4 regions of the Paenibacillus sp. OAE614 genome follow, and region 2 is predicted to be linked to each of the others. Evidence: riboswitches for the same ligand, from Rfam matches in the RefSeq annotation. Region 2 holds a riboswitch; each other region holds the start of a gene.
What was found. A riboswitch is a leader RNA that binds a small molecule or an ion and turns the genes downstream of it on or off. The one in region 2 is predicted to bind thiamine pyrophosphate.
Positions count from the first base shown of each region.

Region 1: linked by a shared signal. The riboswitch ahead of ABIE48_RS23715 (ECF transporter S component) and the one ahead of thiE (thiamine phosphate synthase) in region 2 are both predicted to bind thiamine pyrophosphate.
Region 3: linked by a shared signal. The riboswitch ahead of tenA (thiaminase II) and the one ahead of thiE (thiamine phosphate synthase) in region 2 are both predicted to bind thiamine pyrophosphate.
Region 4: linked by a shared signal. The riboswitch ahead of ABIE48_RS29440 (ABC transporter substrate-binding protein) and the one ahead of thiE (thiamine phosphate synthase) in region 2 are both predicted to bind thiamine pyrophosphate.

Region 1 covers NZ_JBEPOD010000001.1:5,131,990-5,136,279, reverse strand. The annotation lists gene ABIE48_RS23725 (SDR family oxidoreductase) at 1-374, shown strand, start outside; gene asd (archaetidylserine decarboxylase) at 393-1,187, opposite strand; TPP riboswitch at 1,468-1,581, shown strand; gene ABIE48_RS23715 (ECF transporter S component) at 1,661-2,272, shown strand; gene ABIE48_RS23710 (ABC transporter ATP-binding protein) at 2,265-3,875, shown strand; gene ABIE48_RS23705 (energy-coupling factor transporter transmembrane component T family protein) at 3,872-4,290, shown strand, end outside.
Region 2 covers NZ_JBEPOD010000001.1:701,693-705,982, reverse strand. The annotation lists gene thiO (glycine oxidase ThiO) at 1-790, opposite strand, end outside; gene ABIE48_RS03685 (thiazole synthase) at 817-1,596, opposite strand; gene thiS (sulfur carrier protein ThiS) at 1,605-1,802, opposite strand; gene thiE (thiamine phosphate synthase) at 1,786-2,433, opposite strand; TPP riboswitch at 2,577-2,686, opposite strand; gene yhbH (sporulation protein YhbH) at 2,925-4,082, shown strand.
Region 3 covers NZ_JBEPOD010000001.1:2,515,274-2,519,563, reverse strand. The annotation lists gene thiD (bifunctional hydroxymethylpyrimidine kinase/phosphomethylpyrimidine kinase) at 1-564, opposite strand, end outside; gene thiM (hydroxyethylthiazole kinase) at 561-1,409, opposite strand; gene tenA (thiaminase II) at 1,406-2,104, opposite strand; TPP riboswitch at 2,244-2,348, opposite strand; gene ABIE48_RS11805 (YrdB family protein) at 2,483-2,809, opposite strand; gene ABIE48_RS11800 (class I SAM-dependent methyltransferase) at 2,914-3,636, opposite strand; gene ABIE48_RS11795 (hypothetical protein) at 3,987-4,109, opposite strand; gene ABIE48_RS11790 (serine hydrolase domain-containing protein) at 4,256-4,290, opposite strand, start outside.
Region 4 covers NZ_JBEPOD010000001.1:6,401,863-6,406,152, forward strand. The annotation lists gene ABIE48_RS29420 (MFS transporter) at 1-354, shown strand, start outside; gene ABIE48_RS29425 (MBL fold metallo-hydrolase) at 505-1,245, shown strand; gene ABIE48_RS29430 (CGNR zinc finger domain-containing protein) at 1,259-1,861, shown strand; gene ABIE48_RS29435 (VOC family protein) at 2,397-2,783, shown strand; TPP riboswitch at 2,858-2,970, shown strand; gene ABIE48_RS29440 (ABC transporter substrate-binding protein) at 3,188-4,240, shown strand.

The DNA.
Region 1 (4,290 bases), 4.4 Mb from region 2:
AGTTTGCTGTAGAGGGATTTAGCGAATGTCTTGCCCTGGAAATGCGACCATTCGGCGTCGATGTCGTGGTGGTGGAGCCGGGTTCGTACGGAACGGCCATATGGGACAAAGGATTTGCGCAGATGAGCGCCGCCGAGCGGTCACCCTACGAGCGGATGCTGAGCCAGGTGATGGCCTTTTCCCGTGACAACGCCGACCAGCGCGGCGATCCGGCCGATGTGGCCCGGCTGATCGCGAGAATCGCGCGTATGAATAAACCTGCATTCCGCTATGCGCTGCCTGTTGGCACACGCTGGACGATTAAGGCCAAGCAGCTGCTTCCGGACCGGTGGTTTCAGCGGATTATGCTCGCGCTCCTAAGCAAAAAAGGCTGAGCCGGATTCGCTTCCGGTTCAGCCTTTATGCGGGTGCAGCTGACCGAGCAGCTGGCCCATGCGGACATGATCTCCGGTCCGGAGGTCTGTCCGCGGGGTGAACGCGCCGTCCTGGATCAGCAGCACGACGGTCGAACCGAACTCAAAATAGGCGAGCGGATCGCCGTTACGCCAGGAATTGGCGGTTTCGTCGTCGTAGCGGATGCTGCTGACATTCATGGCGCCGACTTTGACGACCGCGACTTCTCCCAGGGCTCCCTTGATATACGTTATCAGCCTCTCATTGCGGCACAGCACGGATTTCATCTGGGTCATGCCAAAATCATTGACCGGGTAGCATCGTCCCTTGATATGCTCGCTCTCCACCTTCACGCCTGTGATGGGAGAGTGGATCCGGTGATAGTCGGTAGGGCTGAGGTACAGCACAAAGACATAGCCATGTTTATATAACTCCAGGTGGGGAGAGAAATTAAGCAGCTCCGCCACCGAATAATCCTGCCCTTTCACGTTCAGAATCGTGCCTGAGGTGATTTCACCCATTGCGGTGATCTTGGCGTCGACGGGGCTCGTGAGTACGTGCTCGCCTTCGTGAATTGGACGCATGCCGGGCTTCAGCCGCCGTGAAAAAAATTCGTTGAGCGTGCGGTATTCATAGATTTCTTTCTCCGCTTCATGCGCCGGGATCTGATAGCTTTTGATAAACGTAGGGATGACCCCTCTGCTGAGCCGGCTGTGCGAGAAGCGTCCCATCATGGAAGAGAGCCACTTTCGCGAGGAGAGCTCTGTCATGAGCCGCAGTAATTTCTTTGTCATGCCTAATCTCCCTTCCATACGTGCCTGTAGCACTCTGAATATATTGACATAGAACGGCTATCAAATCAATATGCAACAAATGCTGGAAACCGCCCCGGAGAAAAATGGTATTGCCAATCCTTCGAGGATCATGTATTTTGGAATCAATACGGGCCCGAGCCGACTCATCGAGGCGAGGTGCCTGTTACACGGAATCGAACCCAAGCATCTCATCGCTTTGGACGGCGATGGCTCCGGGACCAGGAGGCGGCGATGCCGCGCCTTGCGTTCATCTGTGTACATATGGGAATACGGGAGCTCGAGCGAATCGGGCTGAGAGTGCAGCTAATGAACCGCTGCTGACCGGGAATCTGATCTGGATAATGCCAGCGTAGAGAATTCAAGTCCTTTTATGGGCTTATTTGACGATCTCCCTCGCTTATCCAGGGGGTTTTTTTATTGCCCAATTTTGGAAAAAGAAAGGATGTTGTCAAATGAACAGCAGTACGATGCAGATGGATCGGCCGAAGGGGCTGAAGCTCAGCGACCTGCTCGTGACGATTCTGCTATCCCTCGTGATCGGGGTGGTGTACCATTTTTGGGGTTCGGTGAACGACTTGTTCAAGCCGCTGTTTTTCCAAGCGGATGAGCTGTTGTACGGCATGTGGTTCCTCGCTTCGACACTTGCCGCGCTGCTGATCCGCAAGCCCGGCGTAGCCCTCCTGGCCGAGGTTGCCGCGGCTCACGTAGAAATTCTGTTCGGCAGTGAATGGGGCCTTCAGCTGGCGATTTACGGCGTGGCGCAAGGTCTTGCCGCGGAGCTGATCTTCGCCCTGTTCCGTTACCGCAAATTCTCCATGGGGGTAGCGGCGCTGGCCGGTATGGCTTCGGGATTGGGATCATTCCTGGTGGATGTGTACTACGGCTACGTCACGGACTATACGACATGGATGATCGTGTTCAAGTACGTGATGCGGTTAATCAGCTCGGCGGTACTCGCAGGGTACCTGGCGTATGCCCTGACCAAAGCTTTGGAAGCAACCGGAGTAACCCAGCTGCTCCGGCCGGTGACAGCCAAGGATTATGAAGCGCTCGATCATGACTGAGGCTAACCGGGGAGCCGCGACGATGCAGCATCCGGCGGTGGATGAGACGGGTCAAGGAGCGGATCAAAGGGCGGATCAAGGGAGCGGGCAAATTGCCGTTTCGGTAACGGACCTGCGCCTGAAGTTTCCGGGTGAGAAGGCGTTCGTGTTCAAGGATGTTTCCCTGTCCGTGCCAGCCGGGGAAAAGGTGCTTCTGCTCGGCCCAAGCGGATGCGGGAAATCGACGCTGCTGCAGGTGCTCGGCGGGTTGATTCCGGCGGTCATCGACGTTCCGCTCAAATATGCGGACATCCGGAAGCCCCGCTCGTGCGGGTATGTATTTCAGGACCCGGATACCCAGTTCTGCATGCCGTATGTCGATGAGGAGCTGGCGTTTGTGCTGGAGAACCGCCAAGTAGCCAGGGAGGATATGGTGCCGCGGATGCGGGAGGCGCTCGGGCGGGTCGGCCTGGACCTCGAAGAGCTGCACACTCCGATTGAACGGCTGTCCCTTGGGATGAAGCAGCGGCTCGCGCTCGCTTCGGTCCTTCTGCTGGAACCGGAAGTGCTCCTGCTGGATGAGCCCTCGGCGCTGCTGGACCCCGAGGGGAGACAGCAAATTTGGGAGGCGGTTCGCGGTGTATCGGCCGGACGGACCGTGCTGATCGTCGAGCACCGGATCGAAGAAATCGTGAACTGGGTCGACCGGATCGTTCTGTTCGCGCCGGACGGAAGCATTCTGGCCGACGGCAAGCCGGCAGAAATCTTCACGGCGTACCGCCGGACCCTTCAGGAAAATGGCATTTGGTATCCCGGCGTTTGGGAGGATTATATCCGTCACCGGGATACATGGAACAGCGGCCTAGTGCAATCCCCGCAGCAAGGCGCGGACTTGGCGGCGCCGGTCCTCTCCTTGCGGGGGTTTGTCGGTCTCCGCGGAGATGCGCCGGCGATCATGGTGGAAGAGGCGGAGGTATATGCCGGCGATTTTGTCGCCGTTGTCGGTCCTAACGGGGCGGGGAAAAGCTCCTTGCTGCTGAGCCTGATGCAGCTTCTTCCGACAGCCGGCAGCTACGTGCTGGAAGGCAGGCTGCTGCAGGGAAGGGGCAGGAAGCGGACCTGCCCTTCGGACCGGATCGGGTTCGTGTTTCAGAACCCGGAGTTTCAGTTTGTTGCCCAGACAGTACTGGAGGAGACGGCCTATTCCCTTCACATGCAGGGCGGTATGTCGCGGGCTGAGGTGGAGCGTAAAGCCGAAGACTGCCTTAAGACGTTTCATTTGCACGGCTTGGAGAACCGGCACCCGTATCAGCTCTCGACCGGACAGAAACGCAGGCTGAGCGTTGCCACCGCGGCGGTGCGCCGTCAGGCGGTGCTGCTGCTGGATGAACCGACGTTCGGGCAGGATGCCCGCAACGCCTTTGCCATCCTGGAATACTGCGAAGCGCTTCGCCGCAGCGGCACGGCGATCGTTATGGTGACGCATGAGCGAGAAATCGCTGAGCTGGCCGCTACCCAGGTATGGGAAATCCAAGGCGGAAGCCTGACGGCGATAAAGCCCGGGAGGCGGAGGCTTGAAGGAGATGGCGCAGCTTCGGATGCGCAGGAGGAGGTGAGCGGATGAACCGGTTTTTGACTCCGAGCCGTCATACCTGGCTGCACCGGGCGAATCCCTCGCTGAAGCTCGCCGTGCTGATCATGTTGTTTATCGTTACGATTCAGACGCGAAGCATTGATTTTGCCGTCTATCAGGCAGCGGTCTACATCGCCCTCCTGTTTCTGCTCAGCGGTTATCCGGCATGGAAGGTGGCGCTGCTCGTTCTCTCCTTCAGCCTCGTATTCGTCTCTTCATCCCTGACGATGATCCTATTCGGGAAAGGGGATCACGTCTGGTGGCAGTGGGGGCTGTTCCGCGTATCCGAGGAAAGCTTCTACCGCGGGCTGCACCTGGGATTCCGGGCGATTGCTTTTGCGGCAGAAGGACTGCTCTTCGTCATGACCACGCCGTCCGTCAAGCTGTTCTATTCGCTGATGCAAAA
Region 2 (4,290 bases):
ACACGAGCGTTCCGTTTGCTTTTTGGACCAGGTACCCCTGGCTGGTGAACACCAGATGCCGAAGCGGCTCGCGCCCCTCGTTCCAAGCGTAGGCGCAAATTTGCCCCCGGATCGGATGTACAGGAATCCGGATACCGAGGGATTCCGACATCTCCTGTACCCACGCACCGGTGCTGATCAGCAGCTGGTCCGCTTCAAACTGCTCGCCACTCTGCGCCCTCAGTGCAACCCGCTCGCGCCATTCAGCCAGCTCGATCCGGCCAAGATGCTCATGAATCTGCACGCCGGAGGCCAGGCAGGCCCGCTTGACCGCTTCCGTCAAATCCGGGGCATACACATGGCTCTCCACCGGTGTCCGCAGGGCGGCAACTGCCTCGCGGGTCAGTCCCGGCTCGGCATCGAACAGCGCGCTCCCCGTTAATATTTCGCCACCGGAACCCCAGCTCCGCTGCCATTCCAGCCGGCTCTCCAGCGCCAGCAAATCCGCCTCATGCCTCGCGACGTACAAACTGCCGGTTTCGGCATATTCGAAGGAGACGCCGGAGATGTCCTTCACCGCCTGCTGCCACTGCGGATACAGCGACAAGCTCTCGCGGCACAACCGGAAGAACTCGTCCGGGGACTCTACGTTCTCCGAATACGGAGCGAGCATTCCTGCCGCCGCACCGGAGGCCTGCCCGCCGCAGGGACCCTTTTCGAGCAGCGTGACGTTCAGGCCGCGGCGGCGCAGCTCCAGCGCGCAGGATAATCCGATAATGCCGCCTCCCATGACGATGATGTCTCCGCTCATCGTTACAGCCCCCTGTCCATCCTTTTTTATTCGATGACGAGCGATTCCAGGCCGCTGCTGGCCGAAGCATATTTCTTCTTCGGAATCCGCCCGGACAAGTAAGCCAAACGCCCGGCCTCAACCGCCAGCCTCATCGACCGGGCCATCATCACGGGATCTTTGGCTTTGGCCACCGGGGTATTCATCAGAATGCCGGAGACTCCCAGCTCCATCGCGAGCGCCACGTCGCTGGCCGTCCCCAGCCCCGCATCTACGATGACAGGGACCGACAGCTCTTCCACGATCAATCCGAGATGGTACGGATTCAGAATGCCGAGGCCGGTCCCGATAGGCGCTGCGCCGGGCATAACCGCGGCTGCCCCGGCCTCCTCCAGCTTTTTGCAGATCACCGGATCGTCGGAGATATACGGCAGTACCGTAAATCCTTCCTTGACCAATATTTCCGTTGCTTTTAACGTTTCTATCGGATCGGGCAGGAGCGTGCGCTTATTGGCGCTAATCTCCACCTTAACCCAGTCGCTGAGTCCCGAAGCCCGCGCCAGGCGGGCAATCCGGACAGCCTCATCAGCCGTTGTCGCCCCGGAGGTGTTGGGAAGATAGATGTATTTCTGGGGCTCCACATGCTGCAGAATCGAGTCATCCTCCACCGAATCGAGATGGATCCGGCGGATAGCGAACGTCAGCACCTCGGTCCCCGAAGCCTTGATCGCCTCCATCTGCACATATGGATCGGGGAACAGCCCGGTCCCCAAAAACAACCGCGACGACAGTTCCTGTCCGCCAACCTGCCAATTATCTCTGCTCATTTTCCCCCTCAACCTCCCGCTACGAAATGGACCAGCTCCAGCTTCATTCCAGGTACAACCGGAGTCGTCTCCCACTGCTCGATCTTCAGCACCTGTCCGTCCGCTTCCACCATGACCGGCCTGCCGGACAGCCCCAGCAGGCGGAGGACATCGGCTACCGTCTCGGCCGCCAGCTCCCGCTTTGTTCCGTTAATGACCAGTTCCATCCGCTGCTCCTCCTCTACCTTCAAGCTTGTGAATGAACGCCCGGCATACCGCTTCCGGGTCAGGGCTGCCGACGATTTCGCTCACCGCGCAGACGCGGCTCGCACCGGCCCGGATCACTTCGTCCACGTTGCCCAGCTTGATGCCGCCAATCGCCACAAACGGGATCTGGATGGCCCCGGCGACTTCCCGAATATACGAGAGGCCGACCGGATCCACCACATCGGCTTTCGTAGCCGTCGCATAGATTGGCCCAACGCCGATATAATCCGCCCCTTCCGCTTCGGCGAGCTGAGCTTCCGAAATCGCATGGGTGGATATGCCGATGATCTTGGAGCCGACAAGCTTCCTGGCTTCCGCGATCGGCATATCGCCTTGACCGAGGTGAATTCCGTCCGCGTCCACCTCCATCGCAATATCAACGTGATCGTTCACGATAAAAGGGACACCGTAGCGGCGGGTCAGCTCCCGCAGCTCCGCCGCCTTGCGCAGCAGCTCTTCCCTTCCGCTTGTTTTGTCGCGGAATTGAACGATGTCCGCGCCTCCCCTAATGGCTTGCTCCATCACGTCCACCAGCCGGCGTCCCGGATGGAACGTCTCGCCGGTAATCGCATACAGACGAAAATCGACCATGACTGCTTCTCCTCTCTTCCCTTTGCCTTTCCCTCCATTTCATGCCGGCTTCTATCATCGCGAAGGGTAAGCCCTCATCTTGCGAAAGCGCCCTCTTACCCGGTTAACACAAAAAAACCATTCGAGAAATACACGAATGGCACCGCAATTCGAATGATATTCTCTACGCCAGCATTACCTGGATCAGATTAACGGTCCGCAGCATAAGGCTGCCATCTCAGCCGGACTTCATCCAGCACCCGCATTCCTATTTAATTTCACAACCACTATAGCCCAAACTGCTGACTTTTGGCAATAGCCAGAGTGAGATCACCGGCATCGGAACACCTATCTCATCCATAGGAGCGATTCTCGCAAAATTTCATATATTTGGGTGCGGCAAACTTCTTATTTTATCTCTTGCGTCATCACATATCGTCCCCGCCCGTGAATATAAATGTTTAACAAGCCAAAGTTTGTGCTGAGTATGGGAACATGGGAGGTGCCTGAACATGCCATCAGACGATCATTCGCTGTTTGTGGTGTCCAAGGAGGACTGGTCACTGCACCGGAAAGGGTACCAGGATCAGGTCCGCCATCAGGAGAAGGTTAAGGAAATCATCAAGCAGAACCTGCCCGACCTGATCACAGAAGAAAACATCGTGATGTCGGACGGTAAGCAAATCATCAAGGTACCCATCCGGAGCCTCGATGAATACCGTTTCATTTATAACTACCAGAAGCAAAAGCATGTCGGCCAGGGAGACGGCGACAGCCAGGTGGGAGACGTGCTGGGCAGGGATCCGGTGCAAAAGCCGGGTCAAGGCGAAAAAGCCGGCGACCAGCCTGGCCAGGACATTATGGAAGCCGAGATCAGCCTCGAGGACTTGGAGAACATGCTGTTCGACCAGCTGGAGCTGCCGAATATGAAACCGAAAGAGCAGCAGGAAGTCGAAACCGAATCGATCACGTTCAACGACATCCGCAAAAAAGGCATGCAGTCCAACATCGACAAGAAGCGGACGATCCTGGAAAATCTGCGGCGCAACGCCACCAGCGGCAAGCCGGGAATTCACCATATCAGCCCCGACGATCTGCGTTACAAAACGTGGGAGGATGTCGTCGTTCCCCATTCCAGCGCGGTCATCATTGCGATGATGGATACGTCCGGGTCGATGGGCACGTTTGAGAAATACTGTGCACGCAGCTTCTTCTTCTGGATGACCCGCTTCCTGCGCCGCCAATACGAAAAGGTCGACATCGTCTTTGTGGCTCACCATACGGAGGCCAAAGAAGTCACCGAAGAGGATTTCTTTACCCGGGGCGAAAGCGGGGGCACGATCTGCTCGTCCGCCTACCAGAAAGCGCTGGAAATCATCGACCGGCGCTACCCGCCCGCCAAGTACAATATTTATCCGTTCCATTTCTCGGACGGCGACAACTTGACTTCCGATAACGAACGCTGCGTGCGGCTGATCGGCGAGCTGCTCAAAGTCAGCAACATGTTCGGCTATGGAGAAGTCAACCAGTACAACCGGAGCAGCACGCTGATGTCCGCGTACCGAAATATCAAGCTCGACCAGTTCATGTATTACGTCATCAAGGAAAAGGGCGAGGTCTACCAGGCGCTGCGTACGTTCTTTAAAAAGCAGGAAGGCGCATTGACCTAAACCGAAGGACCGTCTCTGGAACGCAAAATTATGGCATATAAAAAGGTCGTTGTCCCGTTACGCTGAGTAACCGACAACGACCTTTTTGCATGGCCGGGTGACCTCTATATAGCATGACCCTCGATTTGCGGCCTTTTTCCCACTGTCGACTGATCCTGACTCCTGCCAGACTCCTCACCGACGGCATGCTCCTCATTGCCAGCGTGCT
Region 3 (4,290 bases), 1.8 Mb from region 2:
TAGATCAACCGCCTTATCAGACGATTCGTCATGTCCGCCCTTGATCACAACCATCTCCGGACCGTAAGCCGCGATGCGGTAGGCCGCCTCGCAGCGTTCCTCCATCGACCGGATCGCCATCCCCGCGAGCACTTCCGCCTCCGGAATGTTGGGCGTGACGACAGCTGCCAGCGGCAGCAGCTGGTTCTTCAGCGCATCTACCGCGTCCTGCTGCAGCAGCCGTGCGCCGCCTTTGGCGACCATAACCGGGTCGACGACCACGTTCCTCCAACCAAATGCGGCAATGCGTCCTGCGACAGCCTCTATAATATCCGCGCTGAACAGCATACCGGTTTTTACCGCATCCACGCCGAGGTCGGTGCCCACGGCATCCATTTGTTCGGCTGCCGCAGCCGCGGGAAGCGGATATACGCCTTGTACCCCGAGTGTGTTTTGAACTGTAATGGCTGTAATCGCGGACATACCGAATACGCCAAGCTCCTGGAACGTTTTGATATCCGCCTGGATGCCTGCCCCGCCGCCGCTGTCAGAACCGGCTACCGTCAAAGCTTTCGGGATGCTCATTGTACAAATCCCCTTCCTGCCGACTCCAGAAGAGCCGTAATGGTTCCTTCCTCCAAAGGATGCCGGTCCATTACAGACAACGCGTCGAGGAAAGCGATTTGGAAGCTTCCCGGCCCCTCAATGCCGGCCCACTCAAAAGCCCGAACGGCCGCTTCACCGTAGTACGCCAAGGCGGCCGCGCCAGCGGACAGCAGATCGGATTCGACCGCTCCAAAAGCGGCGATCACCGATGTCAGCAAGCAGCCGGTCCCGGTGACTTGGGTCAGCATCGGATGTCCGCCCCGGATCAAGTATCCTCTCGTTCCGTCGGTGATCACATCTTCTTGCCCGGTAATGGCGACGAGAGTCCCCAGACGGTGCGCCGCCCGTGCCGCCAAGTCTGCGGGAGCGGACTCCCCGGCTTCACCTGCGTCGACGCCTTTAATCGCGCCGGATTCACCAATGAGATAGGCAACCTCCGCTGCGTTGCCCCGAACCAGCGACACGCGCACCTCGCGCAAAATTCGCAGCGCAGCCTCCGTGCGAAATGCGGTCGCTCCCGCGCCGACGGGGTCCAGGAACACCGGAACGCCATGATCATTTGCCGATCGGCCGGCGATGATCGCCGCTTCCACCAATTCGCTGTTCAGCGTTCCGAGATTCAGGACGACGGCTTGGGCGACCCGAGCCATATCGGCCACCTCCTCTTTGGCATAGGCCATAACCGGAGAGGCGCCAAGGGCAAGCAGGCCGTTGGCCGTAAAGTTGGTCACGACCACATTCGTCATGTTGTGAATGAGCGGACGCTGCTCTTTTATCCGTAAAGGAAGCTGGATAAGTCCGGACGGGAACATATCGGCGGTCATCGTTCCACCCCTTCCGCTGCAGCCAGGGAAACCGGCCAATCCTCAAGCGTAAACGCCATATCCCAGAACATGTACTCCAGCTGACAGCTGGTCAGAAAATGCTCCATCAGCCGTTTTTTTCTTGCGGGAGCCAGGCCTTCCACCCATTCGTCGAGCAGCCGCCGCAGCTGTACCGTTACGCCGCTTTCACGGTCTCCGTAAAAGTGCATCCATTCATAAAACGGATGGGATTTCTCCGGTTGGACTTCCTCCAGCAGACGTTGGCCGATTTCCGTATAGGTCCACGGGCAAGGTAACAGCGCAGCTACAATATCCTCAAGTCCCCCCTCATGGGCGACGTTCAGCATATGCCGGATGTAATGATTAGCCGATGGAGCCAGCGGATAGCCTTGCAGTTCCTCATATGCAACACCGGCGACATCACAAAAGTTTTGGTGGGGATGCGTTTCGCTGTTCAAAATAAACGAAATCTGTTCGTTAAAAAGCGCGGTCGTCTGCCGGCAATCGCATCGGGATATGGCAATGCCATAGATCCTGATGTAGGCATTCAGGTATTCAAAATCCTGCTTCACATAGTGAATCAGCTGCTCCTTGGACAAGGTACCTTCCGCAATCCCCCGTACAAACGGATGCTTTAAGATCGCTTGATAAATGGGATCTGCCGCATGTCTCAATTCTTCGGTAAACCGGGCCATGATAATGCACCTCCATTAATTTTGACGAAAATCGCATGTTCGAGCGCGGGGAAGCCAACACAAAAAAGCCGCCCCGAAATGGAGCGGCCGCTATTTGCAGTGTCATCCTGAATGTATCTCATCAAGAAAGTTGCGTATGTAATGGCCTGCTCCACTTCCCTCCGCCGGTATTAACCGGATCAGGTTCAAAGGGTCCAAGCGATCACTTGTCTCAGCTGCCTCCGCAGCTCCCCTAGTGGATTTTCGTATGATATTTTACAAGTTCATGATTAAATGTAGCTCCGTTTGCCGGTGTTGTCAAACAAAAAAAGCTGCTGGCGGGATACCGGGAAAAAGCTTGTCGATCGCTTATGCGGATCTCCTTCCACCTTCAAGTGTTTATCTTTTCAACGCGTAAGAAAGGATCATCTCGACGATGACGACAGCAGCATAAATGACAGCGGCCGTTCGATAACCCGATCCGTACAGCGCAGCCGCGGCCAGACCGAATACGATCAGCTGCAGTACAGCCCGGACGGGAAGCGTCACCGGGAAGGTCGCTTTCGGTGCGACATACATTCCCCAAAAAACAGCAACTACGACCGGCGAACCTATTCCTGCCACGATACGGATCCACAAGGCGGTATCCAGTTTAAATCCCCACAGGCAAAAGGCTGCCAGTGCACACAGCTCCATTAGAAAAAAAATAAGGTCGATCACAATCATTGCCAAACCCTCCGTTTTGGGCCGGTCAGGGCCTTTGGAATGAAGCCATTCTCAGAAAAATTATGCCGATTGTTTATTTGCTTACCTCGGCGACTCTTCCCCTCTCACTCCGGCTTGTGTGCTTTCACAATTAAAAAATGCGGGTGATGCAGAATCCGCTGGTAGAAGTCGGCCGACTCCGGCAGCCGCTCCAGAAACTCGGGAACCGGCCTTGGTTCGACAAGCCGGTCCAGTACAAACCAGCTTGACGTCATATTGACGATTTCCTGCAGGGGTCTACGGAAGAACGTCACTTCAACGCTGCCTGCCTCTTTCTTCGTCCACCGGTCTACAAGCAGCTCCCGTACAAAATAATCCGGTCTCTTAAAAACGGTAAAGTCCATAAACGGATGATGCACCGAAAACAATAACGTTCCTCCAGGCTTCAATACCCGCTGAAACTCACGGAACAAAGGATCCCAGTCTTCGATGTAATGCAGCGTTAGCGAACTGAGAATCAAGTCGAACTTTTCGGCTCCGTATGGCAGCGGTTCATTTAGATCATGAACTTGAATCTCCGCTTGACTGCCAACTCTCCGTTTGGCCGCCTCCACCATATCGGGGCTGAAATCGATCGCCGATACCGATGCCCCCCGGGAAACGAACTGCTCGGTATACCATCCTGCGGCGCAGCCTGCATCAAGGACATGAAGTCCGGACATATCCGTTGGCAGCAGCTCCAGCATGGCCGGACGCTCGTAGTATGCGTTGGCGCCGCTGTCCGAATCGGTATGCAGTTCATAGTCCTTGGCGAGCTTGGTATAAGCCTCGAGCACCCTCTCTTTCATGCAACCACCTCCGTAGACTCTATTCTCCACCATATTATACCAACCAACAGAAAGGTTGGATATAAATAAACCAGCTTTATGTAAGCTGTGCAGAACTTAGTTGCGGCAGGATGCGTTATAAATGACAAGAACAAGTTTGAAGGCGGGGAATGTCTTTGTTAAAAAGCGTTTCTTTTTGGCTCACGTTATGTATGATCCTGACCTGCATACTGGACGCCTCCGGACAGGGCTTTGCCAACATCATACTGATCCGGCTAAATCCCTTGCTTGAAACCTTGCTGCATGACCCAGTGTATTCGGGCTGGCTGTCCGATAAACACGCTTTCGTAACGAACAGTTACTTTATCCCCTTACGGTTCCCAGCGTATCTTCTCTCCATCGTCATGGCAGTCATCATCGGTGCGGCGGTTGATCTCCTCATTTACGGGATGAAGCGTGGATTGGCTCGCCGTGGCCTCCGAGGTCGACATCATGATCCCTAAATCCTGGTTTGAATGCTTAGCATCACGAATCCTCATTGCTCGTCCAGTAACGGTAAAAGGCTGCCTCTCGGCAGCCTTTTACGCTTGATTTATTTGCTTTCAGCTGGTTTCACGCCCTGAAGGGCAATGGCCTTTAGCTACAGGACGACTGTAGAACCGGCCTGCTTCAGAC
Region 4 (4,290 bases), 5.7 Mb from region 2:
CTGATCGTGTTCCCGCTGATGGGCCAGGTATGGTCGGCTTTCGCGATCATCCTGCTGCTCGGGCTGTTCATGTCGGGGATCTTTTCGATTGCGCTCGTATTTGCGAGCAAGCTGCTGCAGGGCAGCGAAGAATCGACACCCAGCATTTTGATCGCCTCCGGCGGCGTCGGCGGAGCCATCCTGCCGCTTATCATGGGCTGGAGCCTGGACCATCTGGAAGTGAACCAGTCGGCTTGGATGCTCGCGGTGTTCACCGCCGGCATGGTCGTGCTCAGCTTTGCGGCCTTCCAGCTGCAGCGGCGGAAGCTTGTTCACCAGAGCGGACTGCAAGGGTCGTCAGGTGCAGGAAAATAAGCCATTCAAATTAAAAGCGGGCCAGCCGGTCCGCTTTTTTTATTTTCGTATAACCTTTAAAAATATATTTACAGGTTATAAAAATGCGGTTATACTCCAATTATAACTTGTAATACAAATTTTAGAGGTTATACAAAGGAGATGGATGACATGGAACTTCAAAAGCTTCCCTGGGCAGGCATTCGAGTGACGGCAGGAGCCACATCGGTGGTCATTGACCCGCTTTATCATTTTCCGGAAAGATACGGCCAGTCTCACGAACCGCTCTTCCCGCTTAACGAATACGGCCCGGCAGATGCGGTGCTGATCACCCATGAGCATACGGATCACTTTGATCCCCAGGCCATCATCGATGCCTACGGGGCTGACATTCCCGTGTACCTCCCGCAGGAGAGCGTCCTCCTTGCCGAAAATAGCGGCCTCAACCGCGTAATCGGTGCTTCCGTCGGCGATGCCTTCCAAATCGGTGCGCTGAGCGCAGCCGCCACGTACTCCGTCGACGGGGTCGGAGACGTGCAGATCGCCTGGGCGCTGAGCGACGGCGAGCACCGCCTGCTCCACTGCGGAGATACGCTGTGGCACGGCTACTGGTGGAAGATTGCCGCGGCCCACGGCCCATTCGATGCGGTATGCCTGCCGGTGAACGGTGCCGTTCTGGAACGTCCTGATCGTCAGCCGCCCAGCGGCATGCCGATTACGCTGCTTCCGGAACAAGCGGCGGCGGCCGCACGCGTTCTCGGGACCAAACGGCTGGTGCCGATCCACCATACCGCCATCCACCATCCGCCTGTATACCTGCAGACTCCCGATTGGCAAAATCGCCTGCGGGCTGCAGTTGGTGATACAATGGACATAGCATTCCTGAACACAAAGGAAACGATTACTCTATAAAGGATGACGCATCATGGATAAATCCCCTTCCCGCAATGTGCTGGGAGGCGCCCTGTGGATCAATCTCGCCAATACGGTGCGTATGCGGGAGCACCGGGTCACGGATATGCTGGAGGAGCCAGGTTATTTAGACGAATGGCTCCACGATAATGAATTGCACGGCTTGAACAATACCGCAGGGGCAGCTTCAGCTGTGACGCGGGAAGACCTGCTGCCCGAACTGCTCCGTCTGCGCGGCGTGTGCCGGCTCGTCCTAGAAGACCTGGACCATGGTGGCACCTTGTCGGATGAGGCATTCGCCGCCATGGAGGCCGAAGCTTCGCGGTTAGACGTGGCGCTTCGGGCTGAGCGGGATGCGCAGGGCACCCCCCTTCTCATCACCTACGGGCAAACCGCCGTCCAAGGCGTGCTGTACCCCATCGTCCGCTCCCTGTTCGAGACGCTGGCAAGCGTATCTTCGGACCGCATCCGGATCTGCGAGCATGACGACTGCATCCTGCACTTTGTGGACACCTCCAAGAGCGGCAAGCGGCGCTGGTGCAGCATGGACACTTGCGGCAACCGCCATAAGGCGGCCGAATTTTATGCGAAGAAGAAGCAGCAGCGCAGGAACTAAAAAAAGCCTGGGATCGTCTGATGGACATCCCGGGCTTTTTTTAGTGGTTCTATTTCTTTGCTGACTGCCCTTCATTTATATGGCGGACACTCAGCAGTTTAGCTCCTTTGTCCAACGACTTGTATGAGTATGTCGATAGGTACGTTCTTCCGACCTCTAACAAGTTCCATGTGTTTTCATTATCGACTTTAATTTTAACTGGTCCTTCTTCTTTACTATGGGTTTTCTCGGCGACAATCCAATATGTCGAACCAATGAGCTGCTTATCGAGTATCGTTATGTCCCCTCCGCCATACGTTGGCCCGGTACATGCTGTCAACATACACATGAAAAGCCATGCTGCAATTATTTTTTTCAGGACCCTCTCCCCCGTTCCTGACTATTTCAATACCTAACGATGCCACCAAACAGTCTATAATTTATAAACAATGATATTTACATAAAGTTGCCTTACAACTCGGATTTAAATGCTATAATGGCCTTAATTTAGGGCAAACCCATTACTTATAAGTACTATGAAAAGGAGCTCATACATATGGCTAATAAACGTTTGGATCATGTCGGCATCGTCGTACGGGATTTGGAGTCAACCATCCGATTTTATACCGAGATCGTGGGCCTGGAGCTGAAAGGCCGGCTGACGCACACCAACGGCGTGTTCCAGCTGGCGTTTCTCGGCTTCGGGGGCAGTAACGAGACGGAAATCGAGCTCATTCAAGGCTACAGCTACGACCTGCCGGCCGAAGGCACGGTGCACCATTTTGCGATCCATGTCGACGATATTCAGAAGGAATTCGAGCGGATTCAGGCGCTCGACGGCGTGGAGCTGATCGATCAGGAAATCGTGACCCTGCCGAACGGATACCAATATTTCTTTATCTATGGTCCGGAAAAAGAATGGATCGAATTTTTCCAGAGATAATCTGGAATCGGGCGAATGTCTGGACACCCCCATGGGGATGGACTATAATATGGGAGGAAAACAACCCGAAAACCTTATAGAATCCGGGGTGCTGGAATTGGCCGGCTGAGATTGTATCCCTTTAAGATACTGACCCTTTTAACCTGATCTGGGTAATGCCAGCGTAGGAAACCGTTTGCCACGGCATACAAGCCGTGCTGATCTTGCGCATATGAAGCGTCCCGTTTACGGGGCGCTTTTTTCATTCATACTAGTGAAAAACGGGATTACGCCTTGCGAATGCTTATGATTCAGTCACTCAGATCGGCTTACGATTCTAAATATAACGGGGAGAGGGGATCACCGGTCGATGCTTCTACAGAGAGAATATAGAACGGCCGGATATCGAAGGAGAGAGAAAAGCCATGAAGAACAAATCGATCGGCTTGCTGCTGCTGGTCTGCATGCTCGTACTGGCGCTTGCCGGATGCGGCGGCAGCCAGAACAATACGGGCGGCGGAGAAGGAACATCCGCTTCCGACACCACGGCAGGCCAGGACAACACCGCAGCGAAGCCGCTGAAGGACGTCAAAGTCGTCCTCGACTGGACGCCCAACACGAATCATACCGGACTCTACGTCGCCAAAGATCTGGGCTACTATAAAGAGGAAGGATTGAATGTCGAAATCGCGCAGCCGGGCTCCACGGGCGCCGACGCCATGGTCGCTTCCGGCAAAGTGCCTTTCGGCGTAAGCTATCAGGAGAGCGTGACCCAGGCCCGCACGCAGGGCGTGCCGCTCGTCTCGATTGCGGCGGTCATCCAGCACAACACGTCGGGCTTTGCCGCGCCGGTCGACCGGGGAATCAAGACGCCGAAAAATTTTGAAGGTAAAACCTACGGCGGCTGGGGCTCCCCTGTGGAAGAAGCCGTTATGGGCTCCATCATGGAGATCGACAAGGCGGACGTGAAGAAGGTGAAAATCGTCAACATCGGCGACGCCGATTATTTTACCGCCGTGAAGCGGGACATCGATTTCGCCTGGATCTTCTACGGCTGGACCGGTATCGAGGCGAAGCTGCGCGGCGAGCCGCTGGACATGCTGTATGTCAAAGATTATTCCGAGAAGCTGGACTACTACACGCCGGTTCTCGTAACGAACGAGAAGCAGATCAAGGACGACCCTGAGCTGGTTAAAGCGTTTATGCGCGCGACCGCCAAAGGCTACCAATACGCGATCGACAAGCCGGAAGCAGCCGCTAACCTGCTGCTGAAGGACGTGCCGGACCTCGATAAGCAGCTGGTGATCGAAAGCCAGAAATGGTTAAGTCCTAAATATCAGGACGACGCAGCCCGCTGGGGCGAGCAGAAGGAACAAATCTGGAAGGGCTATTCCGACTGGATGTACGAGCACAAGCTGCTGGACAAGCCTCTGGACGTAAAGAGCGCGTACACGAACGACTTTTTGCCGGAACAGTAAGCCGCATCTAACCTAAAATACATGTAATCTTATCAAGAGAGGAAGTAGAT